One region of the Bariatricus sp. TF06-38A genome, then DNA from elsewhere that is predicted to be linked to it. Evidence: predicted binding sites of a transcription regulator. Region 1 holds the regulator's gene; each other region holds the start of a gene.
The links. The regulator Rex, encoded in region 1, represses fermentation and respiration genes when NADH is low (regulators of the CRP and FNR family bind a similar motif). The targets are predictions, from matches to a motif close to ATTGTTAANTANTTAACAAT.
Positions count from the first base shown of each region.

Region 2: PG418_RS00565 (acetyl-CoA C-acetyltransferase) is a predicted target of Rex. The motif match lies at 4,789-4,808, and genes of this name have one in related genera.
Region 3: PG418_RS00580 (acetyl-CoA C-acetyltransferase) is a predicted target of Rex. The motif match lies at 4,692-4,711, and genes of this name have one in related genera.

Region 1 covers NZ_JAQFCE010000003.1:247,396-253,792, forward strand. The annotation lists gene PG418_RS05010 (hydroxymethylglutaryl-CoA lyase-like TIM-barrel protein) at 1-949, shown strand, start outside; gene PG418_RS05015 (GntR family transcriptional regulator) at 972-1,610, shown strand; gene PG418_RS05020 (NADP-dependent isocitrate dehydrogenase) at 1,630-2,826, shown strand; gene PG418_RS05025 (ABC-F family ATP-binding cassette domain-containing protein) at 2,884-4,791, opposite strand; gene PG418_RS05030 (redox-sensing transcriptional repressor Rex) at 4,950-5,597, shown strand; gene PG418_RS05035 (NAD(P)H-hydrate dehydratase) at 5,678-6,397, shown strand, end outside.
Region 2 covers NZ_JAQFCE010000001.1:131,295-137,691, forward strand. The annotation lists gene PG418_RS00550 (M24 family metallopeptidase) at 1-1,052, opposite strand, end outside; gene pflA (pyruvate formate-lyase-activating protein) at 1,150-1,893, opposite strand; gene pflB (formate C-acetyltransferase) at 2,075-4,327, opposite strand; ZMP/ZTP riboswitch at 4,538-4,623, opposite strand; gene PG418_RS00565 (acetyl-CoA C-acetyltransferase) at 4,886-6,067, shown strand.
Region 3 covers NZ_JAQFCE010000001.1:138,209-144,605, reverse strand. The annotation lists gene PG418_RS00600 (electron transfer flavoprotein subunit beta/FixA family protein) at 1-429, opposite strand, end outside; gene PG418_RS00595 (acyl-CoA dehydrogenase) at 442-1,593, opposite strand; gene PG418_RS00590 (3-hydroxyacyl-CoA dehydrogenase family protein) at 1,629-2,501, opposite strand; gene PG418_RS00585 (enoyl-CoA hydratase-related protein) at 2,571-3,347, opposite strand; gene PG418_RS00580 (acetyl-CoA C-acetyltransferase) at 3,376-4,557, opposite strand; gene ptb (phosphate butyryltransferase) at 4,900-5,811, shown strand; gene buk (butyrate kinase) at 5,825-6,397, shown strand, end outside.

The DNA of each region.
Region 1 (6,397 bases):
GAAGGAAACCGGAATTCTGGTAAGCTGTTCGGATTATCATATTTTTTATAAACTGAAGATGACAAGACGAGAGGCGATGGAACATTATCTGTCAGTTATACGTGAATGTCTGGAGACCGGTGTCAGTCCAAGATGTCATCTGGAAGATATTACCAGATCGGATATTTATGGATTTGTCATTCCATTCTGTCTGGAACTGATGCATCTGATGGAAGAATATCAGATTCCGGTGAAGATCCGTGTCTGTGATACAATGGGATACGGAGTCAACTATCCGGGGGCTGTGATTCCTCGTTCCATTCCGGGTATCATTTACGGACTCAGAGTACATGCAGGTGTACCGAGTGAACTGATCGAATTCCACGGACATAATGATTTTTACAAGGCAGTCAACAATTCAACAACGGCCTGGCTTTATGGAGCATGTGGTGTGAACTGTTCCTTGTTTGGAATCGGTGAACGTACCGGCAATACGCCGCTGGAAGCGATGATTTTTGAATATGCGCAGCTTCGCGGAACGCTGGATGGTATGGATACAACGGTGATTACTGAACTGGCAGAATATTATGAAAAAGAGATTGGATACCAGATTCCGCCGCGTACCCCGTTTGTCGGAAAGAATTTCAATGTAACCCGTGCGGGGATCCATGCAGACGGACTGTTAAAGAACGAAGAAATCTACAATGTGTTTGATACCGGCAAGTTTCTGAACCGTCCACCGCTGGTTGCTGTGTCAAATACTTCCGGTCTTGCAGGTATTGCACACTGGATAAATACATATTATCACCTGAAAAATGAGAAACAGGTAGACAAGAATTCCATTTTAGTTGTAGAATTGAAGAAGTGGGTTGACGCGGAATATGAATCCGGCCGTGTGACCGTACTCACAGATCAGGAACTGATCCGGGAGATTGAGAGAATCTGTGACGAAAAGGGGATTACAATCTAACGAAATTCAGGAGAGAGATAAAATGGAAGAGTATTCATTGAGAAGTCAGGTTTTTCAGACCATCAGAGATGACATTCTGAAAGGTAAGTATGAAGAAAATGACGAACTCAGGGAAGCAACATTGGGGAAGGAACTTGGAGTTAGCCGTACACCGGTAAGAGAGGCACTTAGACAGCTGGAACTGGAGGGACTGGTGAACATCATCCCAAATAAAGGAGCTTATGTTACCGGTATTTCCGATAAGGATGTACATGATATTTATATGATTCGTTCCATGCTGGAAGGATTATGCGTCCGTTGGGCAACAGAACATATTACACAGGAGCAGCTGGAAGAATTGGATGAGATCATTCTTTTATCCGAGTATCATATGGATAAAGGACATTCCGATCAGCTGACAGAGCTGGATGGAAGATTCCATCAGATTCTGTATGAGGCATCACAGAGCAGGATTCTGGATCATGTGCTTTCAGATTTTCACAAATATGTACAGCTTGCAAGAAGGACTTCCGTTAAGACAGAAGAGCGTGCGATCAAGTCGATTGGTGAGCATAACGAGATCCTGAATGCCATCAAGGCGAAGGACGCGGAAAAAGCCGGCAATCTGGCAACGATCCATATTATGCATGTTATGGAGAACCTGCATATCGAAGAAAAATAGCCAAAAAGGAGACGAAGTTATGAGTAAAATTCAGATGACGACACCGATTGTTGAGATGGACGGAGATGAGATGACCAGAATTCTCTGGAGGATGATAAAAGATGATCTTCTTCTGCCGTATATCGATCTTAAGACAGATTATTATGATCTTGGATTGGAACACCGCAATGAGACAGATGACCAAGTTACAGTTGATTCGGCTAATGCAACAAAGAAGTACAAAGTAGCAGTCAAATGTGCGACCATTACACCGAATGTGGCAAGAGTAAAAGAATATGGACTCAAAGAGATGTGGAAGAGTCCGAACGGAACAATCCGTGCGATTCTGGATGGAACGGTATTTCGTGCTCCGATCGTGGTAAAAGGAATTGAACCATGTGTAAAGAACTGGAAGAAGCCGATCACGATTGCCCGTCATGCTTATGGGGATGTATATAAAGGAACCGAGATGAAGATTCCGGGACCTGGAAAGGCAGAGCTGGTCTACACGGCACCTGACGGAACAGAGACAAGAGAGCTGATCCATAATTTCGATGGAGCAGGTATTATCCAGGGAATGCACAATATCAATGCATCGATTGAAAGTTTTGCAAGAAGCTGTTTTAGTTATGCACTGGATACAAAGCAGGATCTTTGGTTTGCAACAAAAGATACCATTTCCAAAAAATATGACCATACTTTCAAAGATATCTTCCAGGAGATCTTTGATGCGGAGTATAAGAACCTTTTTGACGAAGCGGGAATTGAATATTTCTACACACTGATCGATGATGCGGTAGCCCGTGTAATGAAGTCAGAGGGTGGTTATATCTGGGCATGTAAGAATTATGACGGGGATGTGATGAGTGATATGGTTTCCTCAGCATTTGGTTCACTTGCCATGATGACATCTGTACTGGTATCACCGGAAGGCTTTTATGAATATGAAGCTGCACATGGAACAGTACAGCGTCATTATTATAAACACCTGAAAGGGGAAGAGACTTCAACAAACTCTGTTGCAACAATTTTTGCATGGACAGGAGCTTTGCGCAAGAGAGGAGAACTGGATGGGAACCAGGAACTGATGGATTTTGCAGACCGTTTGGAAAAAGCAACGATTGATACGATTGAAGAGGGTTATATGACAAAGGATCTGGCAATGATCACAACTCTTCCGGAGGTACATGTACTGAACAGTGAAGGGTTTATTAAAGCGATTGCAGAAAGATTATAAAAAGAGCAGGGAATGCATGAAGGGCGTATCTCTGACAGGAAAATGGGAAGAACCGGCTTATTCAGCTAGTTCTTCCCATTTTTCATAGAGTTCTTCGAGTTCTGCTTCGTTTGCTGCTTTTTCTTTTGCCAGTTCCTGGCATTTAACAGAATTTGTATAGACTTCTTCCTGCATCATCAGTTCATCGATTTTGCCATTACGTGTTTCCAGAACACCGATACGTTCTTCTGTTTTCTTCAGGTCGTTCTGCCTTTTACGGAGACGTGCCTGTTCTTCTTTCTGCTCCTGCCAGCTTAGTTTGGATTCGGAAACCTGCGCCGGTGCGTCTTCGGAAGCAGCTGTGGAAACAGCCGGGGTCAGAAGATCTTTTTTCTCCAGATAATAATCATAGTTGCCGATATAATTTACAAAGGTATTGCCGGTCAGTTCCAGAATACGGGTGGCAGTCTGGTTGATGAAATAACGGTCGTGGGATACATAAAGTATCGTACCGGTATAATCGTTCAGAGCCCGCTCAAGAATTTCCTTGGAAGTGATGTCCAGATGATTGGTTGGCTCATCGAGGATCAGAAAATTTGCATTGGAGAGCATCAGCTTTGCCAGAGATACACGTCCCCTTTCACCACCACTTAAATCACCGATCAGCTTGAAAACATCATCTCCGGTAAAAAGAAAAGCCGCAAGCATGTTCCGGATCTGTGTGTTGGTAAGTGTCGGATAATCATCGGAAATTTCTTCAAAGATCGTCTTATCCATATGAAGGACGTGGTGTTCCTGATCGTAGTAACCAATCTCCACATTGGCACCCAGTGTAAAGGAACCGCTGTCTGCCTGGATCACATTGTTCAGAATCTTGAGAAGCGTAGTTTTTCCGGTTCCGTTGTCGCCAATGATGGCTATATGTTCCCCACGCTTGATCTCGAAACTGATATCGGTGAAAAGTGTCTGTGGCGGAAAGGCTTTGCTTAATCCTTTGACAGAAAGGACATCATTGCCACTGACACGGGAAGGCTCCAGCTTCAGATGGATGTCAGTGTTGATCTCCATCGGTTTGTCTACAAGCGTCATCTTGTCCAACATTTTTTCCCGACTTTCGGCACGCTTGATGGATTTCTCACGGTTAAATGAACGGAGCTTTTCAATCACGGCTTCTTGATGTTTGATCTCACGCTGCTGATTCAAGTATTCTTTTAATCTGGCTTCTCTGAGCTGTTCTTTTTTGACAGCAAAATCAGAATAATTGCCCATATAAGTATGAAGCTGTCCCTGCTCGACTTCAATCACCTTTGTAACCACACGGTTCAGGAAATAGCGGTCGTGGGATACGATAAGAACAGCACCCGGATAATTCAGAAGATAGGTTTCCAGCCATGCGATGGAGTTCATATCCAGGTGGTTTGTTGGTTCATCCAGAAGCAGGACGTCAGGCTTGGTAAGAAGGAGTTTGCCAAGAGATACACGGGTCTTCTGACCACCGGATAAAGAATCTACGGGTTTAGTAAATTCTTCTTCTGTAAATCCGAGACCTTTTAGAACGCCGGTAAGCTCACTTTTATAAGCGTAACCGTCTGCGTGCTCAAATGCAGAAGTCAGTCTCTGATAAGTGGCAAGACGTGCTTCAAGAGCATCTCCGGAAAGAGACGGAAGCTCTATCTCGATTGTACGGATCTGCTTTTCCATCTCAATGACTTCGGCTTTTGCCGTGCGGACTTCTTCATAAATGGTATTGCCGCTTTCCATCTCCTGATGCTGTGCAAGGTAGCCGAGAGTTTTGCCTTTGGTAAGAACAACCGTCCCTGCATCGGGAGAAAGCTGTCCTACGATCATCTTGAGGATCGTGGATTTGCCGGCTCCGTTAAGACCTACAAGAGCAGCTTTTTCATGGTTCTCTATATGAAAGGATCCGTCTTTTACGATGACCTGATCCCCAAAACTTTTTGACAGATTATGACATGCCAGTATCATTTTTATATCCTCCTGTTAAAGTGGCAATTATGTTACTGCTCACAGTAACATAATTATAGCTGAAATACGACAAAAAACAACTATAAAATTTGACTTTTTCACTAGATTCTTATATAATTAAAAATAATGAGTCAAAAAATAGGAAGGTGGAAGTGAAAGTGGCATCAAGAGAAATATCTCAGGCAGTAATAAGGAGACTTCCGCGGTATTATCGTTATTTAGGGGAACTACTGGAGAGCGGAGTCGAACGGATATCATCCAATGAATTAAGTAAAAGAATGAAAGTAACTGCTTCACAGATCCGTCAGGATCTGAATAATTTTGGTGGATTTGGACAGCAGGGATATGGCTATAATGTAAAGTATCTTTATACAGAGATAGGTAAGATCCTTGGACTGAACGAGAAACATAAATTCGTTATCATTGGAGCAGGAAATCTTGGACAGGCACTGGCGAATTATGCAGCATTTGAAAATCGGGGATTTGTTTTAAAAGGGCTGTTTGACGTAAACCCAAGGCTTGCCGGATTGACGATCCGTGGAGTTGAGATCCGTATGATGGATGAATTGAAGGATTTTGTGAAAGAAAACGATATTGAGATCGGGGTTCTTACGATTCCGAAGACAAAAGCAGTAGAGGTTGCCAATCTCCTGGTAGATAATGGAGTTAAGGCTATCTGGAATTTTGCGCATACAGATCTGAATCTGCCGGATAATATTATTGTTGAGAATGTTCATTTGTCTGAAAGTCTGATGAGATTATCTTATAATATCACCAGATACAATGAAGAACATGAAGGAAAGTAGGCAAAGCAGACCAGAAGGCAGAGGTGCAGGAAAATTTTTTCCTGCACCTTTTTGAAAATTAAATGTATGGGAGACCGGATATGAAAGAAATACTGACAGCAGATCAGATGAGAAGATCGGATCAGAGAATGATACAGAAGATGCAGGTCCCGTCCCTTGTCCTGATGGAACGGGCGGCACTTCAGTGTGTGGCTGCGATGAAAGCAGAAGACATAGATTTGTCGAAAGCATTGGTCGTGTGTGGAAGTGGCAATAACGGTGGTGACGGATTCGCAATTGCAAGGATGCTCGTAGAAGAAGGAAATCATCCAGATGTAGTATTGGTCGGAAATTATGACCATCGTAGTGAAGAAACAAAAATCCAGATGAAAATTCTGGAAAATCTGGGAATATCTGTAGGAAACAGTTTGCCACAGAAAGAATATAGTGTTATTATAGATGCCGTATTCGGTATTGGCCTATCCCGTGAAATAAAAGGCAGATACGCAGAGGTGATTGATCAGATGAATCGGATGACTGCCTGTAAGGTGGCAGTCGACACTCCTTCAGGGATCCGTTCGGATGATGGAAAAGTGCTTGGAACGGCATTTAAAGCAGATCTTACAGTGACCTTTGCGTTTCAGAAGATGGGACAGATCCTATATCCGGGATGTGAGTATACAGGAAAGCTTGTTACAGCGCCGATCGGAATTACCAGACCGGAGTTTTTTGCGGAAGAAGAAATCTGCATGGCACTTGAAAAATCCGATGTGCCGGCAATGCTGCCGCAAAGGAAACCGGATTCTAATAAAGGGACTTAT
Region 2 (6,397 bases), on a different contig from region 1:
TTATCTACTACGTTAAGAAGTTCATATCCGTCTTCTGTTACGAGAACGAGGTCCTCGATACGTACACCGTATTTGCCTTCGATGTAGATTCCCGGTTCGATCGAGAAGATCATACCCGGTTCAGCTACGTTCTTGTTGATCGGGCTTACATCACCGTATTCATGGTCTTCCTGGCCGATGAAATGTCCAAGACGAATCTTCCAGTATTCTCCGTATCCTGCTTCGCCGATGAGATCTCTTGCCTGCGCATCGATATCACAGAAACGTACGCCTGGTTTGATGATGGCTTCTGCTTTCTCAACCGCTGTACGAACAAGGTCATGGATTGCGGCCTGTTCTTCGTCTACGCTCTTGCAGTAGAAGGTTCTTGTCATATCTGAGCAATAACCGTTCCAGATGCATCCCATATCGATCAGAACGCATTCTCCGGCTTTCAAAGTTCTTGTCTCGCTTGGTGAGTGATGTTGGTCAGCAGCGTTAGCACCGAAGCATACGATCGTATCAAAGCTGAGTCCTGTTGCGCCTTCTTTGTAGTATTCTGCTTCAATGAAATCAGCAATCTGTTTTTCTGTCATGCCTTCTTTAATGTAGGCAGCAGCTCTTTCCATAACCATGTCATTGATTATAGATGCCTGTCTCATGATCTTGATTTCTTCTTCATTCTTAACAGCACGAACACCGTCTACACAGTCAGATCCCCATATCGTTTTCAGTTCCGGGCAGCGTTCCTGAAGCGGGATCAGGAAACGAGCAGGAAATGCTTTGTCGATACCGATTACGCCCTTGGTATCGATATGTTCTGTCAGAACCCCGATCTGATCATCCATATCACTGAACCATACTTCTTCAAATCCTGTATCAGATACATAATACAGATAGTTCAAAAACATGGTGTGCTTTCCGTTTGTACGAAGCAGCAGAGCGTACAATCTTTCCCCTGGATGTACCATGATGCCCGTTAAAAAGCGGATGCTGAGTGGATCAGATACAAGTAACTGATCGATTCCTTTTTTTTCCATTTTTTGCAATACGCGTTCCATTCTTTCGTTCATTGCTATAATTCTCCTCTCTTAAATACACTACACCAATCATAGCACATTACAGGCAAAATATGAAGAGAAAGCTGCCATCTATTTTTTAAAATATGTCTTACGAACAGTGCAGGATTTTTTTTGCATTTTCCACACGTTCTCTCGAAGGTGGATTGATCCCTTCGAGAGGATAATCAAGTCCCAGCTCTTTCCATTTGTAGGCACCAAGTGTGTGATAAGGCAGGATTTCTACTCTTTCTACATTATCAAGTGTCTGGATAAAATCATTTAACCGGTTTAAGTATTCATCATAGTCGCTGCGCTCCGGTACGAGCACATGGCGGATCCAGACAGGTTTTTTGATATCGGAGAGAAAGCGGATCATATCCAGAATGTTTTTATTTGTTTTTCCGGTCAGCTCTTTGTGAGATTTTTCATCGATATGCTTGATATCAACAAGAAGAAGATCGGTATACTGCATCAGCTCCTGGAATTTGGAGAAAAATGGTTCTTCTCTGGTAAAAGGACCGCCTGCAGTATCAATCGTTGTGTGAATACCTTTTGCCTTTGCTTTTTTGAAAAGATCCAGCAGAAAATCAATCTGAAGGAGAGGTTCTCCGCCGCTTACGGTGATTCCACCACCATTTTTCCAGTAAGTGCGGTAACGCAGAGCCTGCGCAAGAAGCTCATCGGCACTGCGCCAGGTGGCGCCGTTTTTATCTGTCATATTCCAGGTGTCAGGGTTATGGCAGAACTGACATCTCAGTGGACATCCCTGAACAAATATAATAAAACGTACCCCAGGCCCGTCAACAGAACCAAAGCTTTCTGTAGAGTGAATAAGTCCTTTGATTTGAGTCATATGAAAATCTCCTTTTTCATTGTGTGATTGGAAAACTGCGGATCAGGCAGAGTCTTTTAAATGCCTTAGTATGCAGGAAAAGCTGCCAGCAGCATCTCTGTATGTGCCGAAAGTCATGCATTTTAAAATGCATGACTTCCAGCATAACGATATGTTTGGCAAAAGAGTGTAAGTTCGGTAATTACATACGATCGTGGCAGGTTCTTGCGATCACATCGAGCTGCTGTTCGCGTGTAAGGTCGATGAACTTAACCGCATATCCTGATACACGGATCGTAAAGTTTGCGTATTCTTCTTTTTCCGGATGTTCCATAGCGTCAAGAAGTTTTTCTGTTCCGAATACGTTGACGTTCAGATGGTGAGCACCCTGTGAGAAGTATCCGTCCATAACATTTACCAGGTTGTTAATGCGCTCCTCCGGAGTATGTCCGATTGCATCCGGGTTGATGGTCTGGGTGTTAGAGATTCCGTCAAGTGCCCATTCGTAAGGCAGCTTGGCAACGGAGTTCAGGGAAGCAAGAAGTCCGTTCTGTTCTGCACCGTAGCTCGGGTTTGCTCCAGGTGAAAGCGGTGCGCCTGCTTTTCTTCCGTCCGGAAGAGCACCGGTAGCTTTTCCATATACAACGTTTGAGGTAATGGTAAGGATAGAAGTTGTCGGTTCGGATTCACGGTAGGTGTGATGCTTTTTCAGTTTCTTCATAAATGTCTGAAGAAGCCATACTGCGATATCATCTGCGCGGTCATCATCATTTCCGTATTTCGGGAAATCACCGGTTGTCTCGAAATCTACAACGAGTCCGTTTTCGTCACGGATTGTTTTCACTTTTGCATATTTGATCGCACTTAAGGAGTCAACTACATGAGAGAATCCTGCGATACCTGTTGCAAATGTACGACGTACATCGGTATCGATCAGTGCCATCTGAGATGCTTCATAGTAGTATTTGTCATGCATGTACTGGATCAGGTTCAGTACGTTTACATACAGTCCAGCGAGCCAGTCCATCATCTTGTCGTATTTAGCCATTACTTCATCATAATCAAGGTATTCAGAAGTGATTGGTGTGTAAGCCGGTCCTACCTGATCTTTTGACTTGCAGTCGACACCACCGTTGATCGCGTAAAGAAGGCATTTTGCAAGGTTTGCTCTTGCTCCGAAGAACTGCATTTCTTTACCTGTCTGTGTTGCAGATACGCAGCAGCAGATAGAATAGTCATCGCCCCATACCGGACGCATTGCATCATCATTTTCGTACTGGATAGAACTTGTTTCAATAGAAATATGTGAAGCGTAGTCCTTGAAGTTCTTCGGAAGACGTTCTGTGTAAAGAACAGTCAGGTTCGGTTCCGGAGAAGGTCCCATGTTTTCCAGGGTGTGCAGGAAACGGTAGTCTGTCTTTGTTACCATAGAACGTCCGTCCTGTCCCATTCCGCCGACTTCCAGTGTAGCCCAAACCGGGTCACCAGAGAAGAGCTGGTTGTAAGATGGGATACGTGCGAATTTAACCATACGGAATTTCATTGTCATATGGTCAACTAATTCCTGAGCTTCTTCTTCGGTAAGGATTCCTGCTTCCATATCTCTCTTGATGTAGATATCAAGGAAGGTAGATACACGTCCGACACTCATGGCAGCTCCGTTCTGAGTCTTGATTGCTGCAAGGTATCCGAAGTACAGCCACTGGAATGCTTCTTTTGCATTTTTTGCCGGCTCGGAAATGTCGAATCCGTAGATAGCAGCCATTTCTTTCATACCCTTGAGGGCACGGATCTGTTCTGCAAGTTCTTCTCGCTGACGGATGACATTGTCACGCATGGATCCGTATCCGCAGTTTGCGAGATCGTCCTGCTTCATAGCGATCAGAAGATCGATGCCGTAAAGAGCAACACGACGGTAGTCACCGACGATACGTCCTCTTCCGTAAGTATCCGGAAGACCGGTAAGGATTTTTGCGTGACGTGCTTTTTTCATTTCCGGTGTGTAGGCATCAAATACTGCCTGGTTATGTGTTTTATGATAATCTGTAAAGATTTTATGGAATTTCGGGTTTGGTTCATATCCGTAAGTTTTGCATGCTTCCTCAGCCATTTTGATTCCACCGAACGGCATAAATGCACGTTTCAGAGGTTTGTCAGTCTGAAGACCCACAACCTGTTCTTTATCTTTCAGTTCTTCGCAGATATAACCTGGACCGTAAGCGGTAAGAGAAGATACCACTTCTGTTTCCATATCCAGAACGCCGCCTTTTGCACGTTCTTCTTTCTGGAGTTCCTGAAGCTTGCCCCAGAGCTGGTTTGTTGCTTCGGTCGGGTCTGCAAGGAATGAAGAATCTCCCTCGTAAGGTGTGTAGTTGTTCTGGATAAAATCACGAACGTTGATTTCTTCTTTCCAGAGTCTTCCTTCAAATCCCTGCCATTGTTCTTTCTGCATCATTTGGTTATTCCTCCTTCTTGTGGGTGAGCCATAGTACCTATGACCCGGTTATTATACACTGTGTTGCTGCGGTTTATGCCCGGAAAGTTCTGGCAAATTCCAGACATATGAAAAGGTTCAGCTAGAAGAACCGATGGATGTTTACGCTTTTATATAGCCCTGATTTATGAAAAATCTTATAAAAATGCGTAAAAAAAGCCGGCATCTGAGCTGAATCGCCCAGACGGTCGGCTAAATAATCAAATCCTCATATTTCCCTGTGGTTCATTCCACTTCCGTCAGTCATATGAGCAACTTTAATTTAACAAATTGCTATATAAATGTCAATGACAAAATTGTTTTTTTGAAAAAAACATAATAATGATGTGAGTGTCAATAAGTATAAATACCGAGAAAAGCTTAACATTTATCAAGAAATCTCTCAATCGAATTGAGGCATGTACCTGGAATAGAACATAAAAAATGTTAAAAAAATATCAAGCATCTATTGAATTCTGTTTTTTAGAGGATTATAATAAAAACATCAGGTGATTTACAAAATAAAGGAGGATTTTTATCATGGCAAGAAAAGTTGTTTTAGCAGGAGCATGTCGTACAGCAATCGGTGTAATGGGCGGACAGTTTGCAAATACATCGGCTGTAGAACTTGGAACGATCGTAATCAAAGAAGCTCTCAAAAGAGCGGGCGTTTCTCCGGATCAGGTTGACGAAGTGTATATGGGAAATGTTATCCAGGCTGGCAACGGACAGAACCCGGCACGTCAGGCAGCTGTATATGCAGGAATCCCGAATGAAGTACCGGCAACAACTATCAACGTACTTTGTGGATCCGGTCTTCACTGTGTAAACCTTGCAGCGAAGCTGATCGCAGCTGGAGATGCAGATATCATCGTTGCAGGTGGTATGGAAAATATGACAATGGCTCCGTACATGTTGAGAAACGGACGTTATGGATATCGTATGGGAAATGCGACAATCGAAGATGCTATGATCAAGGATGGTCTGACCGATGCATTCCATAATTATCACATGGGAATCACAGCAGAAAATATCTGCGAACAGTGGGGACTTACAAGAGAAGAACTGGATGAATTTGCAGCATGGTCTCAGAACAAATGTGAAAAAGCAATGGCAGAAGGTAAATTTAAAGACGAGATTGTTCCGGTCGAAGTGAAGAAGAAAAAAGAAACGATTCTTGTAGATACAGATGAAGGTCCTCGTAAAGGAATCACAAAAGAAGGTCTTGCAAAACTTCGTCCTGCATTTAAGAAAGACGGTATGGTTACAGCAGGTAACGCATCCGGAATCAATGATGGTGCAGCTGCACTTATCGTTATGAGCGAAGAAAAAGCAAAAGAGCTTGGCGTAACACCTATGGCAACATGGATCGGCGGAGAACTCGCAGGATGTGATCCGGCAATCATGGGAATCGGACCGGTTTATTCAACACGTAAGGTTATGAAGAAGCTGGGAATGGAGATCGGAGATTTTGATCTGATCGAAGCAAACGAAGCATTTGCAGCACAGTCAGTAGCAGTTGGAAAGGATCTTGGATTTGATCTTAGCAAACTGAATGTGAACGGTGGAGCCATTGCTCTCGGACATCCGGTTGGCTGCTCAGGTGCGAGAATCCTTGTAAGCTTGTTGTATGAGATGCAGAAAGAAGATGTACATACAGGACTTGCAACACTTTGTGTTGGTGGCGGAATGGGATGCTCTGCTGTAGTTAAAAGAGATTAGGGATAGAAAAAAAAGGGTGGATACTTTTTAAGTGTCTGCCTTTTTTGAATGATTTAGGTTGTGTTGACAAATTGGGCAAAAGATAATGCGTCTATTCTAGTTGTGCAAACCATTCCGATGAACCCCCTAAAGCGAAAATCGTGTTCAGCAGAGGCTTCCACGATTTTTGGGTTTTATCTCCATTGCACAAAAGACGAATAGACGCAATATCTTTTGCCCAATTTGTCCCTCGAAGCTATTGACATTATTAAATAAAAGCGTAGTAACTAAAAAAGTCTGGCGAGGTGTGCCAGACTTTTTTCTACGATGAGATATATGCGTTTTGCATGT
Region 3 (6,397 bases), on a different contig from region 1:
TGCATAAGAGATTACCGGGATGTCCAGATGTTCGGAAATCTGCGGTCCAACCTGTGCTGTATCACCATCGATTGCCTGACGTCCTGTGATGATCAGGTCATAATCGAGTTTACGGAGTGCTGCTGCGATGGTGCTTGATGTAGCCCATGTATCAGCTCCTCCAAGTACTCTGTCTGTTACAAGAATTGCCTTATCAGCTCCCATTGCAAGTGCTTCACGAAGCACATCGGCTGCTTTTGGAAGTCCCATTGTAAGTACAGTTACTTCTGCTCCATACTGGTCTTTTAATCTAAGTGCGGCCTCAAGACCTGCTTTGTCATCCGGGTTCATAATTGCAAGCATTGCAGCTCTGTTAAGTGTACCGTCCGGATTAAACTGAACTCCGCCTTTTGTATCCGGTACCTGTTTTATACAAACAACTATCTTCACGATTCGTACCTCCTATTTCAATAAGTTTCCAGAAATAACCATACGCTGAACTTCTGAAGTTCCTTCGTAGATTTCTGTAATCTTTGCGTCACGCATCATACGTTCTACATCGTATTCTCTGATGTATCCGTATCCACCATGTAACTGAACAGCCTTTGTGGTAACTTCCATCGCTACTTCTGCTGCATAAAGCTTAGCCTGTGCAGCTTCGACAGAGTAAACTTTCTGTGTAGCTTTTGCCATGGCAGCTTTGTATACCATCATCTTTGCAGCCTCTACCTTTGTAGCCATATCTGCAAGCTGGAACTGTGTATTCTGGAACTGACCAATCGTGCGTCCGAACTGTTTTCTTTCTTTTACATATGCGATTGTTCTGTCAAGTGCGCCTTCAGCGATTCCAAGAGCCTGAGCGGCAATACCGATACGTCCGCCATCCAGAGTATGCATAGCGATACCGAAGCCCTTGCCCTGTGCTCCAAGGAGATTTTCTTTCGGAATACGGCAGTCTTCAAAAATAAGCTCGTAAGTTGAAGATCCACGGATACCCATTTTCTTTTCTTTTGTTCCGAATGTGAATCCCGGAGTATCTTTTTCTACGATGAATGCAGAAATCTCTTTCATCTTTCTGCCACGTTTTTCAACAATACCTGTTACGGCGATAATGATGTAAACATCTGCTTCTTTACCATTTGTGATAAAGCATTTTGATCCGTTTAATACCCATTCATCTCCGTCGAGAACAGCCTTCGTCTGCTGTCCCTGTGCATCTGTACCTGCTCCTGGTTCTGTAAGACCGAAAGCTCCAAGCTTTCTTCCTGATGCAAGATCCGGAACATATTTTGCTTTCTGTTCCGGTGTTCCGTATGTCAGGATCGGGTCAATACAAAGGGAGGTATGTGCAGATACAATTACAGATGTTGTAGCACAAACCTTTGCAAGTTCTTCTACACACATTACGTATGTCAGAGGATCGCATCCCTGTCCTTCGTATTCCTTCGGTACCGGAATACCGAGGAATCCATATTTCGCCATTTTTTCAACTGTTGCTCTTGGGAAAACTTCTGTTTCATCCACTTCCTGTGCAAGTGGTTTTACTTCGTTTTCTGCGAATTCTTTAAACAGAGTTCTCGCCATTTCGTGTTTCTTATCTAATCCGAAATCCATTTATTCTTCCTCCATGTCTTTATTTAGAACATCCATTACTGTGCATCAACCGGAGTTTTTGTGCGGTCTGCATTGTATACATAGAATCCTTTTCCGCTCTTAACTCCAAGGTTTCCACCACGGACCATCTTACGAAGCAGCGGGCATGCACGATATTTGCTGTCGCCTGTTTCTGCATAAAGTACATCCATGATAGCAAGGCAGATATCAAGTCCGATGAAATCACCAAGCTCCAGAGGTCCCATTGGATGGTTTGCACCAAGCTTCATTGCTGCATCGATTCCTGCGATATCAGATACACCTTCCATCTTGATGAAAGCTGCTTCATTGATCATCGGAACAAGGATACGGTTTACTACGAAACCTGCTGCTTCATTAACCTGTACAGGTGTCTTTCCGATTTCTTCTGCGATCTTCTTGATTGCATCTACAGTTTCAGCCGGTGTATTTACGCCTGCGATCACTTCTACTAATTTCATACGGTCTGCCGGGTTGAAGAAATGCATACCGATCATTGGACGGGTAAGTCCGTTGCCGATTTCTGTGATAGAAAGGCTGGAGGTATTTGATGCGAAAATGCATTCAGGTTTTGCGATCTTATCAAGTTCACCGAATGTAGTTTTCTTAACTTCCATGTTCTCAAATGCTGCTTCTACGATCAGATCACAATCTGCGCAGAGATCTTCTTTGAGTCCCGGAGTAATTTTTGCAAGAATTGCATCAACTGCTTCCTGAGTTAATTTTCCTTTCTGAACAAGTCTGTCATAGCCTTTAGCGATTTTAGCTTTTCCGCCTTCTGCCCATTCCTGTTTGATGTCACAGAGTGCTACTTCATATCCATCTACCTGAGCAAATGCCTTTGCAATGCCCTGTCCCATTGTTCCTGCACCAATAATTCCTACTTTCATTGAAATTACCTCCATTTTATAAATTTAATTTTCTAGGGGAGAGTTAATTCTCCCCTTTATTAAACGAACTTATTTATTAAGGAAAGCTTCTACTTTTCTCTTTTCAAGGAATGCTGCCATTCCTTCTTTCTGGTCGTAAGATTCAAAGCATCCGCCGAAGAGCTTTTCTTCTACTACGATTGCCTCATCCATTCCCTTTTCAAGACCTTCATTGATTGCCTGTTTGCAGTGTCTTACTGCGATCGGTGCATTCTTTGCAATGCCTGCTGCCATCTTCTTTGCTGCCGGCATCAGTTCTTCCTGCGGATATACGGCATTTACAAGACCGATTCTGTAAGCTTCGTCAGCTTTGATATTTCTTGCAGTGTAGATCATCTGCTTTGCCATACCAGGTCCGACAAGTCTTGCAAGTCTCTGTGTTCCACCAAATCCAGGTGTAATTCCAAGGCCAACCTCCGGCTGTCCGAATACTGCATTGTCTGAACAGATACGGATATCACAGCTCATGGAGATTTCACATCCGCCACCAAGAGCGAATCCATTAACTGCTGCGATTACCGGGATCGGAAGTGTTTCGATCTTACGGAAAATATCATTTCCTTTCTTACCAAAAGCTTCTCCCTCTTCTTTTGTAAGAGTACTCATCTCAGCGATATCTGCACCGGCTACAAAAGATTTTTCTCCTGCTCCTGTAAGGATCAGGCATCTGACTGCATCAAGATCAACACCGTCGATCGTTGCATCAAGTTCATCAAGAACTGCACTATTCAGTGCGTTCAGTGCCTTTGGACGGTTAATGGTAATAATTCCAACCTGTCCTTCTACTTCATATGTAATAAATTCCATCATCAACATCTCCTTTTGATCTGGTTTATTAATCACGTTCTACGATTGTAGCGCATCCCATTCCGCCACCGATACAAAGTGTTGCAAGACCTTTCTTTGCATCACGTTTCTGCATCTCATGAAGAAGTGTAACAAGGATACGGCATCCTGAAGCTCCTACTGGATGTCCGAGAGCAATTGCTCCACCGTTTACATTTACTTTATCCATGTCGAATTTCAGATCATGTGCTACTGCAAGTGACTGTGCTGCGAAAGCTTCGTTTGCTTCGATCAGATCCATATCATCTACAGAAAGCCCTGTCTTAGCCATTACTTTATTCGTAGCTGCAACCGGTCCGACACCCATGATAGATGGATCTACTCCGCCGAGTGCTCCTGCTACCCATGTTGCCATCGGTGTAACGCCGAGTTCTTTTGCTTTTTCTTCACTCATAACAACGATTGCTGCTGCTCCGTCATTGATGCTGGAAGCATTTGCTGCTGTTACAATACCATCTTTTTTGAATGCCGGACGAAGTCTTGCGATTCCTTCTGCTGTTGTTCCCGGACGCGGTCCTTCATCTGTATCAACTACGATGGTTTCTTTTTTCTTCTTCACTTCTACAGGAACAATCTCATCTTTGAATTTTCCTGCTTCGATTGCTGCGCAGGCTTTCTGCTGGCTTGCTGCTGCAAATTCATCAAGCTGTTCTCTTGTGAGTCCCCACTGTTCTGCTACATTCTCAGCAGTGATTCCCATGTGATAGTCATTGAATGCATCCCAAAGTGCGTCATTTACCATTGTATCAATCATCGGTGCATTACCCATTCTGTATCCATAACGTGCGTTTTTCAGTGCATATGGAGCCATAGACATATTTTCCATACCGCCTGCTACAACGATATCAGCATCTCCTGCCTGGATCATCTGTGCAGCCATGTTCACACAGTTAAGTCCGGATCCGCAAACAACGTTAACCGTAACTGCCGGTGTCTCGACCGGAAGACCTGCTTTTAAAGAAGCCTGACGTGCAACGTTCTGTCCAAGACCTGCCTGAATTACACAACCCATATATACATGATCAACCTGTTCCGGAGCAACACCTGCTCTATTTAAAGCTTCTTTGATAACGATAGATCCTAATTCCGGTGCCGGAGTTGTAGAAAGAGCTCCACCCATACTTCCGATTGCTGTACGACACGCACCTGCTAACACGATTTTCTTTGCCATCACTTTTTCCTCCTTTTACATCTTAATGGTAAGTATCACTTCTTATTAAATATATACTGTTTTACTTTCCGTTTTTAAGATTTTCGCAAGGGACTTTTTTGTCCTCTTTTTTTAATATACTACCCATTTCCCGTTCTGTCAAATATTTATCAATCATTTTTTATCATTTAATTTTCTTTTAACATTTTCACCAACATTTTTTCACAATACATCTGCATTATTCGTCATTTCCAACACACCACTTTTATATTGACCTTTCCCAGATATGGTGCTACACTTAAGATTGTTAAAAATTATTCAACCAGAATACTATAATTAAATTATGAATGAGAAGGTGTGAAAATGAGCAAAAGTTTTGAAGAATTAATCTCAAAAGCAAATCAAAAAACCTTAAAGAAAGTCTCTGTTTCCAACGCACAGGATGAGCCGGTACTGCAGGCTGTCAAAGCTGCAAAAGAGCAAAATATCGCAACAGCCATCCTTGTCGGTGATGAAGCCAAGATCCGCGAGATTGCCGCTTCTATTGATATGGATCTGACAGATTTCGAAATCATCAATGAGCCTGATACCGAAGCAGCTGCATTAAAGGCTGTTGAGCTTGTACACAACGGCAAAGCTGATATCCTTTTAAAAGGATTGCTTGAAACAAAGACATTCTTAAAGAGCGTATTGAATAAAGAAGTCGGACTTCGTACCGGAAAGATGCTGTCTCATGTATGCGTATTTGAGATTGAAGGCATTAACCGTCTTCTGTTCTTCACAGACGTAGCTTTCAATACATATCCAACCCTTGCAGATAAAGTCAATATCATCAACAATGCAGTAGAAGTCGCACATGCATGTGGCATCGAATGCCCGAAGGTTGCTCCTCTGTGTGCAGTTGAAACAGTGAATCCAAAGATGCAGCCAACAGTCGATGCCGATAATCTCACCAAGATGTACGAGAGTGGCGATTTCAAAGGATGCCAGATCTACGGACCACTTTCCATGGATCTTGCGATCGATCCGGAAGCAGCTGTTCACAAAGGTGTGACTAATCCAGTAGCCGGACATGCTGATATTCTCCTCTTCCCGAATATCGATGCAGGAAATATCACATATAAGATTCTTGTCCGCACTGCAAAGGTCAAGATCGGTAACGTACTTGTCGGAACAAGCGCTCCGGTTGTACTTACATCACGTTCTGATGATTTCCAGACAAAACTGAATTCTATCGCTCTTGCGACCGTAATCGCAGGATCGATCACAGACTAAGGAGGATCTTTTTATGAGCTATAAAATTTTAGTAATCAACCCGGGATCTACTTCTACCAAGATCGGTGTGTACGAAGACGAAACTTTGTTATTCGAAGAAACACTCCGTCATTCCACCGAAGAGATTGCAAAATATGCAACCATCGTTGACCAGAAAGATTTCCGTAAAGAACTGATCGTAGATATTCTCGCAAAGAACAGCTTCGACATCAAATCTCTGAATGTTGTAGTAGGACGAGGCGGACTTTTAAAACCGATCCCAGGTGGAACCTATCCAGTATCTGACGCACTTCTTGCTGACTTAAAAGCAGGTGTGCAAGGACAGCATGCATCGAACCTTGGAGGCATCCTTGCCCGCGAAATCGGTGATGAGATCGGAGTTCCTTCTTACATTGTTGACCCGGTTGTTGTCGATGAGATGGAACCTGTTGCAAGATATTCCGGAATCCCGGAACTTCCGCGTATCAGTATCTTCCACGCACTGAACCAGAAAGCAGTTGCCAAACGCTACGCCAAAGAACAGAGTGTATCTTATGACTCCCTGAACCTGGTCGTTGTACATATGGGTGGCGGTGTATCTGTCGGT